DNA from 4 places in the Mesorhizobium sp. B2-9-1 genome. Region 2 is predicted to be linked to each of the others. Evidence: riboswitches for the same ligand, from Rfam matches in the RefSeq annotation. Region 2 holds a riboswitch; each other region holds the start of a gene.
The links. Region 2 has a riboswitch for cobalamin ahead of bluB (5,6-dimethylbenzimidazole synthase). Riboswitches for the same ligand answer to the same signal wherever they lie in the genome.
Positions count from the first base shown of each region.

Region 1: linked by a shared signal. The riboswitch ahead of FJW05_RS11955 (CbtB domain-containing protein) and the one ahead of bluB (5,6-dimethylbenzimidazole synthase) in region 2 are both predicted to bind cobalamin.
Region 3: linked by a shared signal. The riboswitch ahead of FJW05_RS00565 (DUF1636 family protein) and the one ahead of bluB (5,6-dimethylbenzimidazole synthase) in region 2 are both predicted to bind cobalamin.
Region 4: linked by a shared signal. The riboswitch ahead of FJW05_RS10095 (DUF1636 family protein) and the one ahead of bluB (5,6-dimethylbenzimidazole synthase) in region 2 are both predicted to bind cobalamin.

Region 1 is NZ_VFTP01000004.1:366,693-371,181, reverse strand. Features, by position in the region: gene FJW05_RS11980 (ABC transporter permease) at 1-24, shown strand, start outside; gene FJW05_RS11975 (hypothetical protein) at 172-393, opposite strand; gene FJW05_RS11970 (DUF1259 domain-containing protein) at 397-1,296, opposite strand; gene FJW05_RS11965 (hypothetical protein) at 1,413-1,886, opposite strand; gene FJW05_RS11960 (CbtA family protein) at 2,238-2,978, opposite strand; gene FJW05_RS11955 (CbtB domain-containing protein) at 3,083-3,292, opposite strand; adenosylcobalamin (AdoCbl) riboswitch at 3,293-3,436, opposite strand; gene FJW05_RS11950 (histidine phosphatase family protein) at 3,520-4,092, shown strand; gene FJW05_RS11945 (PilZ domain-containing protein) at 4,244-4,489, shown strand, end outside.
Region 2 is NZ_VFTP01000013.1:123,737-128,225, reverse strand. Features, by position in the region: gene FJW05_RS20805 (TetR/AcrR family transcriptional regulator) at 1-81, shown strand, start outside; gene FJW05_RS20800 (hypothetical protein) at 213-1,196, shown strand; gene bluB (5,6-dimethylbenzimidazole synthase) at 1,197-1,928, opposite strand; cobalamin riboswitch at 1,971-2,149, opposite strand; gene FJW05_RS20790 (histone deacetylase family protein) at 2,265-3,191, shown strand; gene FJW05_RS20785 (exodeoxyribonuclease VII small subunit) at 3,195-3,446, shown strand; gene FJW05_RS20780 (DUF2277 domain-containing protein) at 3,640-3,906, shown strand; gene FJW05_RS20775 (pirin family protein) at 3,916-4,489, shown strand, end outside.
Region 3 is NZ_VFTP01000001.1:112,330-116,818, forward strand. Features, by position in the region: gene cobW (cobalamin biosynthesis protein CobW) at 1-530, opposite strand, end outside; gene FJW05_RS00565 (DUF1636 family protein) at 527-958, opposite strand; cobalamin riboswitch at 998-1,201, opposite strand; gene FJW05_RS00570 (winged helix-turn-helix domain-containing protein) at 1,232-2,431, opposite strand; gene FJW05_RS00575 (NADH-quinone oxidoreductase subunit A) at 2,765-3,130, shown strand; gene FJW05_RS00580 (NADH-quinone oxidoreductase subunit B) at 3,121-3,702, shown strand; gene FJW05_RS00585 (NADH-quinone oxidoreductase subunit C) at 3,707-4,309, shown strand; gene FJW05_RS00590 (NADH-quinone oxidoreductase subunit D) at 4,318-4,489, shown strand, end outside.
Region 4 is NZ_VFTP01000004.1:33,613-38,101, forward strand. Features, by position in the region: gene FJW05_RS10080 (iron ABC transporter permease) at 1-328, opposite strand, end outside; gene FJW05_RS10085 (ABC transporter substrate-binding protein) at 682-1,629, opposite strand; gene FJW05_RS10090 (ABC transporter ATP-binding protein) at 1,661-2,449, opposite strand; gene FJW05_RS10095 (DUF1636 family protein) at 2,446-2,832, opposite strand; cobalamin riboswitch at 2,924-3,129, opposite strand; gene FJW05_RS10100 (AraC family transcriptional regulator) at 3,363-4,196, shown strand; gene FJW05_RS10105 (helix-turn-helix domain-containing GNAT family N-acetyltransferase) at 4,352-4,489, opposite strand, start outside.

The DNA.
Region 1 (4,489 bases), on a different contig from region 2:
TTGCGCCAGTTCTTGGTTGCTTGAAATCGCTGGCTTTTTTGCAATTCAGAGGCGGCTGAGCTCTGCCCTGCGTAGGCTGAAATCGGGTTGATTGTCACCTTCTGCAGACAGGCGCAGCTTCATCGCTCCTCAGGCGGCTTAACGTGGCGGAAAGCCCAAAGCAAAGCCAGATCATAGAGGATCGATGGCGACAACGCCGATCTTGAGCGGTCCAAGCCCGATTGAAGCCAGGTATACCGGCAAGAGCACCGCGGCAAAGCCATCGCCGAAATCCCGGAGGGCCCGCGCCGCGTAGATGTCCGCAGCGCAGCCGCCATTCCTCTTGGAGCCGGGTTGCTCGACGCCGCCCGGGCCGATGTAGCTCCCTTCCGAATTTTGAAGGGCTTCTGCCAAAGATCAACTACCCGTCTTGAGGTGCACTTGATCGAGCGCCAGCCTCAGCCCTTTGGCCAACTTCCCGACATCGTCATTTGCCCAAAAATGCATGAAGAATAGCCGTGGTTGATCGTCGAGCATGTGGTTGTGCACAGCGGTCACCTCTATCCCGCTTTCCCGCAGAGCTCGTAGTACCGGATTCACTTCAGAGGCGATCAGGACGAAATCGCCGGTGATCGCGGCCTTGCCACTTCCGGTCGGCTGGAAGTTGATGGCAATCGCAGAGCCCATTGCATCCGGCACTTCCATGCCATCGTCCTTGACGGTCTCCGCGCGCGGGATGCTGACTTGATAGACGCCGCCGTTGACCTTGCCCTTGTGGCCAAGCGCCTGGTCGATGATCGACGTATCGAGATCAATTGACTTCGAAGCAGCGGCGGCGCTCGCCGGCGCGTCAGAAAGCGGCGTAGCACTCTGCTGCAACGCTGAATGCAGCGCGGTGGCCAATTTTTCCGGATCGCCGTGACCAAGGACGTGCATATACATCGTCTCCGGCTGGGCTCTCTGCAGGTGATTGTGGAGGGCCGTGATCTCGATCCCGCTTTCAATCAGTTTCATCATCACGGGGTCGATCTCTGGCACGGTCAACACGAGATCGCCCATTACCATGGCGTCGTGATCGCCCATGGGTTTGAATGCGAGCCATGAGCCGAGCGCCAAGGCCGGTTTGAGTTCCACGCTGTCGAGAGTGACTTTCAGATCGGAGCGAGGCAGCCCGACGCGGTAGACTCCCCCTGGTGCTTCTGTGCCGGATTTCCCGAGCGCCTGCGCTACCGCCTTCCAGTCGGGCGCGGCAAGGGAGGGTTGGGCAATTCCAAGGGAGGCTGCTAACGCGAGGCCAGCTATGATTCTTCCATGCATGATTTGCTCCTGTGTTCAGCCCAGGTGCCCAAATGAAAACGTCTGCCGTTCCGAGATGCCATCGCGCTCGCGGAATTGTGATGCGCGCTCGGTTTCCGTGAAACGGTGAAAAGCCCCTAGGCCGTGCGGCTACGCGGCGCGCCGATAATCGACCATGCGGCGGCGCCGAGCGCGGCCACAGTGCCGAGGATCACCGCAAGGCTCGGCAAGTGGAAGAAGATGTCGCGCCAGCGTGGCTCGACGACCGCGCCGGTGCTGAAGGCCTCGCCGCTATACTGGCACAGGATCCACGACGCGCCGCTGCGCACCATCTCGGCATCGATGTCCGAGATCAGCGCCTTCGCACCCCGTTCAGCTGAAGGCATCGTGGCCATATAGGTGAGCAGCGCCTTGGCGGTGGCGAGATAGGCGTGGCTGCATTCGTTGAACGGGCTTTCCTCGTCGCCGAGGCTGCCCGGCATCAAGCCCCAGAGGCAATAGGTGAATTGCAGATTGCCGTGATTGTAGAGCCGGCGGAAGGTCGGGTCGGTCGTGGTCTGGCGCTGGGCGAGGTCGAGGATATCGCCGCGATAGCGCGCGATGACGGCCATCTGGCCGTGGGTCAGGCTGGGGATCTGGATGCCCGGAGGAGGTGGGGCCGAGGATCCGCTATGCGCTTGCGCGGATGTGGCGGCCACAAATGCGAGCAGCGCCGCAACCGAGCAATTCCAGGAAAAGTGTGCGGCGGTTTTCCGTCCGGAATTGCGAGAAAACAAAAGACCAAAGTGGCTCTGCGGTCGTATCGACCGTTGAGCAACCGAGCAATTCCAGGAAAAGTGTGCGGCGGTTTTCCGTCTGGAATTGCGAGAAAACAAAAGACCAAAGTGGCTCTGCGGTCGTACCGACCGTTGAGCCGCTTTGGCCGCCAGGGCGCGAAACAGTGGCGGCCAACGCATCGGATTTCAGGCGTAGCGGCGTGCCGGGCTGCGCTGGTCGCGCACCGCGACCACGCGTTCGGCAACCGCGCCGAAGCCGAGCCCGACGACGGTCCACAGCACCAGCTGGATGCCGAGCGAGGCGACGCGGAATTGCCACAGCACGGTCGCTGAGAAGTTCTCCGGCACCTCGTTGATGTCGGGCAGCGCCGCCTTCACCAAAGCGAAGACGACGAGGAAGGCGAGCCCGGCCACGATCGAGGCGTTCCAGGCGCCGAGCTGCTTCCACAGACGCTGCGCCAGACCCACCGCCGCCACCATCGCCGCGATCGAGACGACGATCATGATGAAGAACAGCTCGGTGCGGTAGCCAATCGTTTCCGCATTGCCGACCGCGGGCGGGTTGGCCGGATATTTGAGGCCGGGCACCACGATCACGGCCAGAAAGCCGAGCAACGCCAGCAGCGCCGAGGTGCCGCGCGGTCCCAGCGAGCCCAGCCGGCCATAGGCGTAGGCGAAGACCAGCGAGAACAGCCCGCCAAGCGCGGCGCCATAGATCAGCACGCCGGTTGCCAGGCCGATGCCGGCTTGCGTGGCGCGGCTGACCATCTCGGGCTCCGGCGCCCCGCCGGCGGCCTGGGCCTGCTGTTCCTCGAAGGCGATCGCCTTGTCGACCTGCGGCTCGCCATAGACGTGGGCGAAGGCGAACGCCAGAATCCCGGCGACCAGCCCGACAAGCATGCCGCGCAGCAAAAGTTTTCCAACCATGTCACTAATCCCTCCAAGCAATTCCAGGAAAAGTGCGTAGCGGTTTTCCGTCCGGAATTGCGTTAGATCAGAATCGAAAGCGGGTTCAGCGATGCTGTACCGCTTTAGTGGCAGGGGAAGCCGAGCAGGTGTCGGCCGTCATGCACGAATTCGTGCACATAGGTGCCGCGGATCAGCGAGGTCGCGCCTTCTTCCGCGCCGACGAAATAGATCGCCAGCATCAAAAGCAGCCCGCCGAGGATGGCCCAGGGCAGAAGCTCGCGGACCGGAATCGCAACCGGGCCGTAGCTGGGGGCGAAGGTGGTGTCGGACATATTGACCTCCCGTGGGATACTGCGTCCCGTTGATCGAACGATGCTGCGGAATAAGGCCTGACTTTCGGCTGGTGCCGATCACAGTGGCGCGACCGTGCCGGACTCGCACCGGCTTCCAATCCCGTATAGCACTAAGACACTTGTCAGCACTTCGTTCGCCTGTCAACGACATGTAATGGCGGCACGGCTACGTGAGGCCTGTTTTTCGCTGGGCCACGGAGTTTTTCATGCTTGCCCGCCTGACGATGATCGCAAGCGGAGCGACGCCCGGCATGCGCAAGGGCCGCTTTCCGAACGATGAGCCGCCGGAGCCGCGCGCCCTCGATCGCGCCGGCGCGCTGGCCGCTTCGCTGCGTCGCGCCGACCGTGTCTGGACAAGTCCGGCGCTGGCCGCGCGGCGGACGGCCGAGGCGCTCGGCCTTGACGCGGCGATCGAGCCGCTGCTTGCCGAGCAGGATTTCGCACGCTGGGCCGACAAAAGTTTCGAGGAGGTGCAGGTCGAGGATCCCGAAGGCATGGCGGCCTGGCTCGCCGACGCAGACGCGGCGCCTCATGGCGGTGAATCGCTCGCCGCCGTCGCCCGGCGGGGTGCTGCGCTGATGGAGCGGCTGGCCGGCGAGAGCGGTCACACCATCGCGGTGACGCATGCCGTGCCGATCCGCGCCACCATGGCGCATGTGCTCGGCGCGCCGCTTTCCTCGGTCTGGAAGATCGACATCGAGCCGCTGTCGCTCACCGAGTTCCGCGGCGACGGCCGCCGCTGGGTGCTGCGCGCGAGCGGCGTCACTGTCGCCGGCTGAACGCTCAGGCGTGAACGCTCCATCCGTGGACCCGGCCGGCATATCAAGCCGGCACACCACCGTTTCAGTGATCGCTAACGGAACGGAAACGCTTCGCTGCTATGGTGCGGCCCCATGGCGAGGAGAGCCTTGCCTGAGGAGCCCGCCGGATATGGCCAGTTTTCCCGAGACCGAGCGACGTCTTCATGCGCGCGAATTCGTGCTCAAGCAAGCCACGATCATCGCCGCCGGCGTCAGGATCGGTTGCTCGGTCAGAAATCAGCACGAGCAGGGCGCGGAATTGCGCGTTGGCGCAGATGTGGAGATCCCGGACCGCTTCCTGCTCGAGGTCCCGGCCGACGATACGGCCTATCGCGCTTTGGTGCGGTGGCGGCGCAACGACCGCGTCGGCGTGGCG
Region 2 (4,489 bases):
TCGACGGATCCCGAGGCAACCTCGAAAAAAGCGATCGCGGCCTTCAAGCAGTTGCTCGAAGGCTTGCGAAAGAAGCCTTGACGGCACGCTCGGGTAACCGAGCCACCGGCTTGTGCACCGGTTTCGGGCCGGCGCAACCCTGCCGCGATTGACAATCGCCGGGGCGAGCGCATGCTCTCCGGCCATTCTCTTAAGGGTGGGAGACTCGGGGCATGTGGGACTTCAGCATCGCCAGATCCGTGTCGATCATGATGCGGACATGGCCGTTCATCGTCTTTCGCATGATCGTCTATTTCGGCATCACGGTCGCCTACATCATGGCGACCGGTACGGGCGCCAGCGTCGGCTATGGCGTCGGTCACATCTCGACCGATCCCGACGGGCCGATGTCTTTTGCGCTGTGGGGCGGCGTGGTCGGCTTCGGCGTCATCTCGATCGCCGTCTACTGGATCCGCGAATACATCCTTTATGTGCTGAAAGCGGGCCATATCGCCGTCATGGTGCATCTGATCGACGGCCAAGATGTCCCCGACGGCCAGGGCCAGATCGCCTACGCGAAGGAAGTGGTCACCCAGCGTTTTGCCGAGGCCAACATCCTTTTCGTCGTCGACCAGCTGGTCAAGGGCGCCATCCGAGCCATCACCGGCCTGATCGGCGGCATCGCCGCCTTCCTGCCCATTCCGGGCCTGAGCGGCATCGTCAGCTTCATCAACACGGTGATCCGCCTGTCGTTGACCTATGTCGACGAGATCATCCTCGGCTATAACATCCGCATCAATTCGAGCTCGCCTTTCGAGACGGCGCGGCAAGGCGTCGTGCTCTACGCGCAGAACGGCAAGCACATGGTCAAGAACGCCGTCTGGCTGGCGGCGATCATGTGGGGCGTGTCCTTCGTCATCTTCCTGTTGATGCTGGCGCCCGCAGCCGCCATTCTGTGGGTCATGCCGGGCCAGCTTGCCGGCTGGGCCTTCGTGCTAGCCATCGTCTTTGCCTGGGCCTTCAAGGCAGCCTTCATCGAGCCCTTCGCCATCGCCTCTCTGATGCAGGTTTATTTTGAAGCCATTGAAGGCCAAGCGCCCAATCCCGAATGGGACCGCCGGCTCGCCGAGACCTCGTCCAAATTCAGGGAATTGCGCGACAAGGCACTGGGCTCTTTTGGCGGCGGCTCGCGCTGGGATACGCCGAGGGCCGCCTGATCATGGCTTTGATGGGCCGCCAAGCTTTGCGATTGCCGATTTAAGCGGCGCCTCGCCGGCGCCGCGAAACGTCTCGCTCATGACCAGTTCGGGCAGCGGCAGGCGCTTGCCCCAGCCATGCGCCTCAAGGTCCGGCTTCGGCGCGAATTCCGAGACGCGGCCGACGCAGAGATAGGCGATCGGCATGACATGCTCGGGGATCGCGAGAAGCCGCTTCAGCGCTTCGGTCTCGATGATGCTCACCCAGCCGACGCCGACACCTTCGGCCCGCGCCGCCAGCCAGAAATTCTGCACCGCGCAGACGGTGCTGTAGAGATCCATCTCCGGATTGTGCCAGCGCCCGAGCGGCGAGTCCTTCGAGCGCTGCCGGTCGCAGGTGATGCACAGGTTGAGCGCGCTTTCGCAGATGCCTTCGAGCTTCAGCTTACGGTAGAGCGCCTGCCGTTCCGCCTCGATCGCCGGCAATTCCTGCTCGCGCGCGGCGAGAAAAAGATCACGTACCTGCCGCCGCCTCGCGGCGTCGCGGATGACGATGAAATTCCACGGCTGCATATAGCCGACAGACGGCGCGTGATGCGCGGCGGTGATGAGCCGCGCCAGCACGCTGTCATCGAGATCGTCGGGCACAAAATGGCTGCGCACGTCGCGCCTGGTGAACATGGCCCGGTAAACCGCGTCGCGCGCCAGTTGGTCAAAGTCGTCGCCGCTCGTGGCGATCGCTGCTGCCGTCATCGCTTTTCCCCTTGCGACAAGCAGTCCCCCGCCTGACCAAGCGGTAAACCATGTCTGCCGGGCCGGTCTTCTGGCTCGGGATCGTCCCGCATCCGGCGCCTTCCCGTCTTCGACAGTGGCGTTTGCCGGCGCGGTCCCCCTTACAGTGTTGGGCACGCCACGGAGTTCAACCGTGTTCCCGATTCTCCCGCGTCGCGGGCACCAGGCAGCGGCGCGACCTTACAGCTAAGCTTGGGCCACGCCAATGGCGTTAGCGACACGGCAAGACGCGATTTTCCCCAGCCATTCGGCTGCCAAACATGGTCATTGCGGTCGTAGGTCCCTAGATTAGGCGCCATGGCCACCCGTCTCTACACGCATCCGATCTTCCTCGAACACCTCACCCCGCCCGGTCACCCCGAGCGGCCCGACCGCCTGCGCGCCATCGAGCGCGTGCTGGACGACGAGGCTTTTGCGGCGCTCGACCGCGTCAAGGCGCCGGAAGGCGACGAGAAAACGATCCTCTATGCGCATCCCGAGGATTTCGTCGAGCGCGTGCGCGCGGCGATCCCTGAGAGCGGGATCGTTTCGATCGACGCCGACACCAGCGCCAGCCCGAAAAGCTGGCAGGCCGTGATCACCGCGATCGGCGGTGCCAATGCGGCGGTGGACGACGTCTTCGAGGGTCGTGCGGCAAACGTTTTCGTCGCCGCCCGTCCGCCTGGACATCATGCCGAAAAGACCACCGCGATGGGCTTTTGCCTGTTCAACACGGCGGCGATCGCCGCCCGCTACGCCCAGAACAAGCATCAGGCCGAACGCGTCGCCATCGTCGACTGGGACGTCCATCACGGCAATGGCACCCAGGACATCTTCTGGGATGATCCGTCGGTTCTCTACTGCTCGACGCACCAGATGCCGCTTTACCCAGGCACCGGCGCGAAGGACGAGACCGGCGCCGGCAACATCGTCAATGCGCCGCTTGCGCCGCAGACCGGCAGCGACCTGTTCCGCGACGCCTTCCTGTCGCGCGTGCTGCCGTCCATCGACGCGTTCGCGCCGGACCTGATCATCATTTCCGCCGGCTTCGATGCGCACCACCGCGATCCGCTGGCCGAGATCAACCTGACCGAGGACGATTTCGATTGGGCGACCGGCCAGTTGATGGAGCGCGCCGGCCGCCACAGCTCCAACAGGCTCGTCAGCCTGCTGGAAGGCGGCTACGATCTGCAGGGACTGGCATTTTCAGTCGCCGCCCATGTCGGGCGGCTGATGAAGGGATAGGGTATGGCATTGGAAGGCAATGAGGACGTCAAGGCGATGAGCTTCGAACAGGCGCTCGACGCGCTGGAGAAGATCGTCGATGATCTCGAGCGCGGCGACGTCCCGCTCGACCAGTCGATCAAGATCTATGAGCGCGGCGAAGCGCTGAAGGCGCATTGCGACCGGCTGCTGAAAGCGGCCGAGGACAAGGTCGAGAAGATCAGGCTGTCGCGCGACGGCAAGCCGGTGGGAACGGAGCCGCTGGACGCCGACTGAGGTGTTGATATTCAGGTGAGGCCGGCCTGCAAATGGCAACTTCCTGCGCTTCCGGTGCTCACGTACTTCAAGTACGCTCCGCTCCGGTTCTCGGAAACCACCATTTTCGGCTCGGCCTGACCTGAATCTCAACACCTCAGCGGATGATCTCAGACCGGGTAAGGGCAAAGAAAGCAGGTAAGGAGTTCAAGCCATGTGCCGCAACATCAAGACCTTGGCCAATTTCGAGCCGCCGGCGACGAATGACGAAGTGCATGACGCCGCACTTCAGTTCGTGCGCAAGCTGAGCGGCTCGACCAAGCCGTCCAAGCGCAACGAGCATGCCTTCTACCATGCCGTCGAGGCGATCGCGGCTGTCGCGCGCGAATTGATCGATTCGCTCGAAACCAACCAGGAACCGCGCAACCGCGAGGAAGAAGCTGCCAAGGCGAAGGCCAGGTCGGCGCTGCGTTTCGCCTGAGGATCCGACATGAGCTTTTTTCCGGGAAACGACCCTGAATCCGGCGATGCCTTCGCCTGCGACCAGATCGAGCTGATGGTCGTTCCGAACGCCAAGGACATTGGCGGCTTCGAGGTGCGCCGCGCTCTTCCGACGGCGAAGCGCCGGCTGGTCGGGCCGTTCATCTTCTTCGACCGCATGGGCCCGGCGATCCTGCGCGCCGGCCATGCGCTCGACGTGCGTCCGCATCCGCATATCGGCCTTTCCACCGTCACCTACCTGTTCGACGGCAGGATCAGGCATCGGGATTCGCTCGGCACCGAAATGGTGATCGCGCCGGGCGATGTGAATTTGATGACTGCCGGGCGCGGTATCGTCCATTCCGAGCGCACGCCACAGGAATTGCGCGGCGCGCCGATGTCGGTCTCCGGCTTGCAGACCTGGCTGGCGCTGCCCGACGGCAAGGAGGAGATTGCCCCGGTGTTCGCGAACACGTCGGTGGCCCGCTTGCCGCAGATCGATGCCGAGGGTGTCAGCGGTCGCGTCGTCATCGGCGAGTTCTCCGGCCTGCGCTCGCCCGTGGCGACCGCATCGGACACGCTCT
Region 3 (4,489 bases), on a different contig from region 2:
GCGATCTGGTCCTCGAACACCTCCTCGACCGGATCGTCATGGTCGAGGGAATCGTCCGCCGCACGCTGCGCCTGCAGCGCATCCATATCGGAAGCGACACGGCCGTCGGCGAGCGCCGGGCCGTCGACCACGGCGATGACGCCATCGACCGTCACGCGGCTCTTCACGCTCGGCCACTGGAATGCCTGCACCAGCGGCTTCGGCAGAGCGAGGCCCGAGGTTTCGATCAGGATGTGATCGACCTTGGGGTTGAGCGACAGGATTCGGTCGAGCGCCGGCACGAAATCGTCGGCAACGGTGCAGCAGATGCAGCCATTGGCGAGCTCGACGATGTTCTCCTCCGGACAGGAGTCGACGCCGCAGCCTTTGAGAATCTCGCCGTCTATGCCGACATCGCCGAACTCGTTGACGATGATCGCCAGCCGCTTGCCCTTGGCGTTCTCGAGCAGGTTGCGGATCAGCGTCGTCTTGCCGGCGCCGAGGAAGCCGGTGACGACGGTGCAGGGCACACGGGAAACGGATGCGTTCATGGTCGGTCCTTCAGCATGTCGAGGGGAGGGATGCGGGCAACCAGGCCGCGCTTGAGAGAATCGGGCCGGCCGCGCCAGGGGATCAGGCCGTCGGTCGAGGTGGCGAAGAGTTTCGCGCCGGTGACGAGATCGGCGCCGCTGGTCGTGTTCAGATCGCCGAAGACGTAGCTCCAGCAGCCGTCGCGCAGCAGCGCCGCGCTTAGCCGGCGCTTGCAGTTGCCGAGGCATTCGACGGTACGGATGTCGATCTTTTCGCCGCAAGCCGCCCGACGCGTGTCTTCGGCAAGCAGCGCGCCGGCGCGCGGATGCGCATCCGACCCGGTCTCGTCGCGGCAGGATGAGCAGACGATGACGGCGACGCCGGCCAAAGCGTCGGGCTCGGACGGAACATCCGCACTGTTTGCCGGGAAACTGCCGTTGCGATCCAAAACCATGCTCCTTGCCCGGAAAACCCGCCGGGCATTCGGATACTTAAAGTCTCAGACGGCAGGTCTCCTGGCTCGCGGGTCGTCGCCCTGAATGCCGCCTTCCCGGGAACATCCCAGTGGTTTTCGGCAGAGGCTCGTCGCTTACAGTTGCGGGGACAGCCGCGGATTTGGGTTTTGGCCCGCACCGCATTCCCTCTTGGCTCCTCCCTTTGCCGGGAGAAGACCGTCTGGGTCAGGATTTAGGCTTACGGCTAGGTCCCTGTCAACGCGCAGCTACGACACCGCGATGTCGGCCAGCGCCGGTCCGACGTCGCCGGCCGGCGTCACTTCGATTGACTCCAGGCCGAGCCAGCCCTGCATCTGCTTCAACTCGTCGAAGAGCTGGGCGGCCGTTTCGGGCGGGGCGCCGGCCTCGGCATAGGCAGCGTGGACACGCAACACGCTGGCCGGGCGATCGGCCCTCAGATCGACGCGGGCGACGATCCGGTCGCCGAGCAGGAAGGGCAGCACGTAGTAGCCATATTGGCGTTTCTCGGCCGGCGTGTAGATCTCTATGCGGTAGCGGAAATCGAAGAGTTTCTCGGTCCTGGTGCGTTCGAAGACGACGGGATCGAAGGGGGCGAGCAGGGCACGCGCTTCTATCCGGCGCGGAAAACGGGCGTCCTTGTGGAGATAGGCGGTCTTGTCCCAACCTTCGACCTTCACCGGCAGCAATTCGCCGGCATCGACCAGTTCCTCGATGCGATCCTTCGTGTCGCCCGGCGCGAGACGAAAATAGTCGCGAAGGTCGCCATAGGTGGCGATGCCATGGGCGCGGGCCGAGATGCGTAGCAACTCGCGATGCGCGTCCTCGACGGAGGGTACGGGCAGGTCGAGGACCGCCTGCGGCAAAACGCGCTCGGGCAGGTCGTAATAGCGTTCGAAGCCGCGGCGGTAGGCGGTGGTGATGCGCCCGGCCCAGAACAGCCATTCGAAAGCGTGCTTGGCCTCGCTCCAGCCCCACCAGCCGCCATTGCCCTTGTGGCCTTCGATATCGGAGGCGGCGATCGGACCGCGATCGGCGACCTCTCTATATATCTCGTCGATCATTTCCTTGCGTTCACGGCCCCATTTCGCCAGGCCGAGATACATCTCGTCGCCCTGCTCGGCGCGCTGCATGCGCCAGCGCATCAAAGGGTAGGTCTCGACGGGCAGGAACGACGCCTCATGCGCCCAGTATTCGAACACGGCGCGCTTGCGGGTGACCGCGGCATTGTCGAGCAGCGTAAGCGGGTAGGGGCCGAGGCGCGAATAGAGCGGCATGTAATGCGCGCGCACCACCGCGCTCACGGAATCGATCTGCAAGAGGCCGGTTCGCGAAAGTACCCGTGCAAGGTGGCGGCGATCCGGAATACCACTGGGCCTAGGGTCGTTGAACCCTTGCGCGCCGAGCGAAATGCGCCTCGCCATGGCCAGCGAAATCTTGTCCTTCATCAGGTGTCCTTGCCCGATCATCTGCTGGATTTTTAGCCGGTGATTCCTGTCATGCTAGCAGGCAAATGGCGGGAGATATGTCAGGAGAGAAAAGTGGAGTAAAAGCTGAAGGAAATCAAACAGGAGCGGATCGGACCAGTTTCTTCCGATAAGGCGTCCAGCGCCGCGATTTGAACAACGTTTGACTTGCGTCACCGAAACCGCTGCGCTAACCCTCGCCGCGTTGCAGCATGGGCCCGTTAAAACGGTTCAGCGGTTAAACTGTCACGCTTCCGCATTAGAGTCCGTTGCTGTAATCAAAGTGAACTGCCCCCGCCGAAGGAAAGTCGCCGCATGAGCGCACTCCTAAGTTCGTACCTGCCTATCGTGCTGTTCATCGCCGTGGCGATGATCGTCGGTCTGGCGCTCATCGTCGCTCCGTTCCTTGTGGCCTACCGCAATCCCGACCCGGAAAAGCTTTCCGCCTATGAATGCGGGTTCAACTCGTTCGACGACGCCCGCATGAAGTTCGACATCCGCTTCTACCTGGTGTCGATCCTGTTCATCATCTTCGATCTCGAGGTCGCCTTCCTGTTCCCGTGGGCGGTGTCCTTCTCGAAGCTCGGCATGCTCGGCTTCTGGTCGATGATGGTGTTCCTGGCGGTGCTGACCATCGGTTTTGCCTATGAATGGAAAAAAGGAGCGCTGGAATGGGATTGAACGACAGTTCAGGCACCCTCGTCGCGCCGAAGCCCAAGGGCATCATCGACCCCAACACCGGCAGGCCGGTGGGGGAGGACGATCCCTTCTTCCTCGAAATCAACAATGAGCTGGCCGACAAGGGTTTCCTCGTCACGTCGACCGAGGCGCTGATCACCTGGGCGCGCAGCGGCTCGCTGATGTTCATGACTTTCGGCCTCGCCTGCTGCGCGGTCGAGATGATCCACACCTCAATGCCGCGCTATGACTCGGAGCGCTTCGGCGTCGCCCCGCGCGCGTCGCCGCGCCAGTCCGACATTATGATCGTCGCCGGCACGCTGACCAACAAGATGGCGCCGGCGCTGCGCAAGGTCTACGACCAGATGCCGGAGCCGCGCTACGTCATCTCGATGGGCTCCTGCGCCAATGGCGGCGGCTACTACCACTATTCCTATTCGGTGGTGCGCGGCTGCGACCGCGTCGTGCCGGTCGACATTTATGTGCCCGGCTGCCCGCCGAGCGCGGAAGCACTGCTCTACGGCATTCTCCTTCTGCAGAAGAAGATCCGCCGCACCGGCACGATCGAACGGTGAGCCGATGACCCTGGCGTTGAATGAACTCTCCACCTATCTCGGCGAGAAGCTCTCCGGCCGCATCGGCGAAGCCGTGATTGCGTATGGCGAGCTGACGGTTTCGGTGGAACCGGGCAATCTGATCGAGGTGGCGACCTTCCTGCGCGACGATCCGCGCTGCCAGTTCATCTCGATCATCGATGTCTGCGGAGCGGACTACCCGTCGCGCGCCAGGCGCTTCGACGTCGTCTATCACCTCCTGTCGCCGAAGCAGAATGCGCGCGTCCGCCTCAAGGTCCAGGCCGACGAGGAGACGCTGGTGCCGTCGCTGACCGGCGTCTATCCGGGCGCCGACTGGTTCGAGCGCGAGACCTACGACCTTTACGGCGTGCTGTTCTCGGGCCATCCGGACCTGCGCCGCATTCTCACCGATTATGGTTTCGAGGGCCATCCGCTGCGCAAGGATTTCCCGCTGACCGGTTTCGTCGAGGTTCGCTACGACGACGAGGCCAAGCGGGTGATCTACGAGCCGGTCGAGCTCAAGCAGGAATTCCGCAATTTCGATTTTCTTTCTCCCTGGGAAGGGACGGACTACGTCCTGCCGGGGGATGAGAAGGCGAAGCAGTAGGGCGACCCATGGCTGAAACCTCCGTCCGCAACTTCAACATCAACTTCGGTCCGCAGCATCCTGCGGCGCATGGCGTTTTGCGCCTGGTGCTGGAGCTGGACGGCGAAGTGGTCGACCGCGTCGATCCGCATATCGGTCTGCTGCATCGCGGCACCGAGAAGCTGATCGAGGCCAAGACCT
Region 4 (4,489 bases), on a different contig from region 2:
TGTCGCCGAAGACGGTGATGACCGAAACGGCGCCGGCTGCCGCGCCCGAGGAGAGGCCGAACAGGAACGGGTCGGCGAGGTCATTGCGGGTGACGGTCTGCAGCAGCGCGCCGACGACGCCGAGGCCGGCGCCGACGGTCATCGCCAGCAGCGTGCGCGGCAGCCTCAGGTCGACGACGATGCTGCCGACCGGGCCCGATGGGCCGCGGCTGTCGAGCCCAGCCGCATGCGCCAGCGCGCCGACGACCTCGCGCAAAGGTATCAGCGTCGAGCCATAGGCGATCGAAAGCAGCGCGAGCGCTACCAGCAGGATAGCGCCCAGCGCCATCGCCAGGATGAATGGGGTATGGCGCAAATTCACGGCATGGGACCTGCCGCGGCGATACCGGCGTTCGGGATTAGCGGGGGTCTCCGCGACTTCGTCATTCCAGGGCGAAGCAGGCGCGAAGCGCCGTCGCGGAGACCCTGGAGTCCATTCCGTGACCTGGCGCGCGGAGAGCGACGGCGTAGAATTCCGCACGGTTGCAACGCCCGAAAGCCACGGAATGGATCCTCGGCTCTGCGCCGCGTCGCTTCGCTCCTTGCTCCGCCCGTGGATGACGAAATGAGGGGCGTTTTCGCCATTCTCCAAGGCAGGCTATCCATCAACGGCAACACTCCCGGCTCATTCGTGCCTCAGACCTAAAACGCTTCCGGATGCATGGCCCTGGCGATCTTGCCGATCGCCTCGATGTTGGCGGGTCCGGGCGTCAGCTCGGCGTAGCGCAGCGCTACGAAGCGCTCGTTCCTGACCGCGTCCGTCTCTTTCATCGCAGGATGGTCTTTAAGGAAATCGAGCAGTTTCCTGTAGCCGCCGCCATCCTGGTAATCGAGCAGGATGAGGAACTGGGGATTGCGCGAGGCGACCGTCTCCCAGTCGGTGTTGCCCCAGCTCGTCTCCATGTCGGCCATGATGTTTTCGCCGCCGGCGGCGGCGATCATGGCGTTGGGGATGGCGAACTTGCCGGCGGTGAAGGGCTTGTCCTCGCCGGAATCGTAGAGGAAGACGCGCGTGCCCTTGCGGCCACCCACCTTCGCCATGATGCCGGCGAGCTCGGCCTTCCAGCCGTCGACCAGCTTTTCGGCCTCCGCTTGCTTGCCGAAGATCTTGCCCAACTTCTCGACGTCGCCATAAAGCAGATCCATCGAGGCGGCGGGCCGGTTCTTGTCGAGATGGACGCAGCTCTCGGTCAGCACCAGCGTCTTGATGCCATGCGGGGCAAGCGTGTCGGGCGTCACCTCGCCGCCCGGCTTCATGCCGTAATACCAGCCGGCGAAGAAGAAATCAGGCTGCACGGCGACGAGGTTTTCGAGCATCGGATATTTTGGCGCCAGCTCCGGGATGGCGCCCTGCTCGGACTTGAACTCAGGGCCGACCTTGTACCAGCCGGTGATGCCGGTGAGCCCGACGATCGACGGCTGCAGCTTCAGCGCGAAAGCCATCTCGGCCATGTTGAGATCCTGGATGACGGCGCGTTTCGGCGGCGCATCGAAGGTGAGCGGTTTGCCGCAGCTGTCGACGGTGACCGGGAAAGCGAAGGCGGCCGAGGCGACGAGCGACAGGGCCAGCGACAAGGCGAGGCGTTTCACGAGATGATGCTCCTTGTTGGGGTGTGCAGGTTCAGGACGGCGAGGAAGCGCGCATGGGAAGCTCGAAGACGGTGAGCTCGCGATCCTCGGTCGGGTGCCGCAGGCGCAGCACGTCGATGCCGAACACCTCGCGGACAAGCGGCTGCGCCAGCGCCTCGCGCGGCGGAGCCAGGGCGTGCAGCCGGGCGTTGCTCATCACCGCGACGCTGGTGGCGAAGGGCGCCACCAGCGCAAGATCGTGCAGCACGGCGACCACGGCCATGTTGAACTCGGCCACCAGCTCGAGCAGCTCGCCGCGAGCGCGCGGGTCAAGATGGTTGGTCGGCTCGTCGAGAAACAGGATTTTCGGCTCCTGCGCGATGGCGCGGGCGAGCTGCGCGCGCTGGCGCTCGCCGCCGGAGAGCGAGCCGACGGTGCGCGCGAGCAACGGCAACAGCCCAGTCCGGCGCAGCGCCTCGACGACGATGTCGCGATCGTCGTGCCGGCGCCTCAGACCGGCGTGCGGGACACGGCCAAGCTCGACATAGTCGATGAGCGCAAGGCGCGGATCCGGCTGGTCCGTCTGACCGACGACGGCGATGCTGAGCGCCCGTTCGGCGGCGGTGATCCTATCCAGCCGGCGTCCGGCAAGGCGAACCTCGCCGCGGCTCGGCGACAACGCCCCGCATAACATGCGCAGCAGAGTTGTCTTGCCGGCGCCATTGGGGCCGATGATGGCCAGCCGCTCGCCCGCCGCCAGCGACAGGCTGACATCCTCGACCAACGTCCGGCCATTTGCCGTGGCGCGCAAATCGCGGGCTTCGAGCAGGAGCGCGCTCACCGGACCAGCTCCCTGGCCTTGCCCGCGGTGGGGATGCGCGCCAGTATCTTGCCGGCGAGCCTTGCCGGGCGCTGGCCGGAATTGCACCAGCCGTCGGGCAGCGAGGCATAGAGCCTGGCAAATTCGACCAGCGCGCCGGCGTCGGTGCCGCTGTCGATGGAACCGAAGAGATAGCTGGCCTTGCCTTGCGCGTTGAAGGCCACGGTCAGCGGGCGCGAGCAGCCGGCCATGCAGTCGACGGTTTCGACAGCAAATGACGACGCCAAAGTCTCGGCAAGCCTTGAGCGAAGGTCGGCGCACAAATCCCCGCCGGACCTACGCCCGGTCACGGTATCGCGGCACAGCGAACAGACGATGATGCGATGGCTAAAGACGTCCGGCATTTCCGTCACTTTCCAAAAATGGCGGCGGAAGGATGCCGGACGAACCGGCCGACAAGACCGGTGTCCGCGTCTCCTCCCGGCACACCCCGTCCGGTCAACTCGTGTCGATGGCAGGTCTCCTGGCTCGCGGGTCGTTACGCCATCCGCCTTCCCAGCCTTGCCGGCCAGTGGCGTTTCGGATGGAGCTCGCCGCTCACAGTTGCGGGGGCAGCCACGGCCTCGACTCGGATGAGCCTCACCGTGTTCCCTTTTCACCCCTCGCCTTGCGGCTCGGGGACCATGACGCAGCTATCGTAGGTTGTCCCCGTGCGAGTCGCAACGGGCCTTCGTCCGCCCCTCGTGCGAAAGACATGGCAGGATCGCTGGGTCGTTGCCGCAAGTCGTTTATTTCCCTTTGATATGTAATAACATTACCAGCTAGAATACATTGCCGTGGCTTGTCAACTCGTTCGACTTCGCTCAAAGCGCAATTTCGATCAAACTGGCCGGCGGCGCGGGGGCTAGTGTCGCCGAGCCAAATGCGAGGAGCCATGAACCCGACTGAGAAAGCGCTGTGGTTTGTCGAAAGCCACCTGCCCGACGCCATCAGCCTTGACGAGATAGCGGCAAGCAGCGGCGTGTCGCGCTTCCATGTGACGCGCGCCTTCGGCGCGGCCACAGGACGGTCGGTCATGGGGTACATGCGGGCACGCCGCTTGAGCGAAGCGGCGCGCAAGCTGGCCGGCGGCGCGCGCGACATTCTCTCGGTCGCGCTCGATGCCGGCTACGGCTCGCATGAGGCGTTCACGCGGGCCTTTCGCGATGAGTTCGGCACCACGCCGGAGTTGGTGCGCGCGCAAGGCTCGACCGAAAACCTCGATCTTGTGGAGCCCATACTGATGGACAGTTCGCTTCTCACCGCACTCGAGCCGCCGCGCTTCGAGACCAGCCGCCCCTTCCTCGTCGCCGGGCTCGGCGAGCGCTACAGCTGCGAGACCAGCGCCGGCATTCCGATGCAGTGGCAGCGCTTCGCCCCCTATATCGGCAACATTCCGGGCGAGGTGCCCGGCGTCTTCTACGGCGTGTGCACGAATGGCGACGATGCCGGCAATTTCGACTATGTCGTCGGCGTCGAGGTTTTGGACTTCTCCGACCTGCCGAAGGATTTCCAACGCGTGCGGGTGCCGGCGCAGAAATATGCGGTGTTCTCGCATCGCGAGCACATCTCGACCATCCGCCGGACCGTCAACACGATCTGGAACAAGTGGCTGCCGGTCTCCGGACACGAGATCGCCGACGCGCCCGAGTTCGAGCGCTACGGGCCCGAGTTCGATGCCCGCACCGGCAATGGCGGGCTGGAGATCTGGGTGCCGGTCAAAGGATGATGGTCTTCCCTTCTCCCCCTGTGGGAGAAGGTGGATCGGCGCGCAGCGCCGAGACGGATGAGGGGTGTTCCAGCGGAGTGAGACGCTGGCATTCCCTGGAGCACCCCTCATCCGTCGCCTTCGGCGACACCTCCCACAGGGGGAGAAGGGAACACCTAAAGCTCGAGATTCCACGTTTGCCCGACAAGATCCTTGCCGAAGGAATGATGGCGTTCTTCCTCGACCAGCTTGAAGCCGGCAGCCTGGTAGATGCGGCGGGCCGAACCAAGGATGTCATTGGTCCAGAGCGTCAG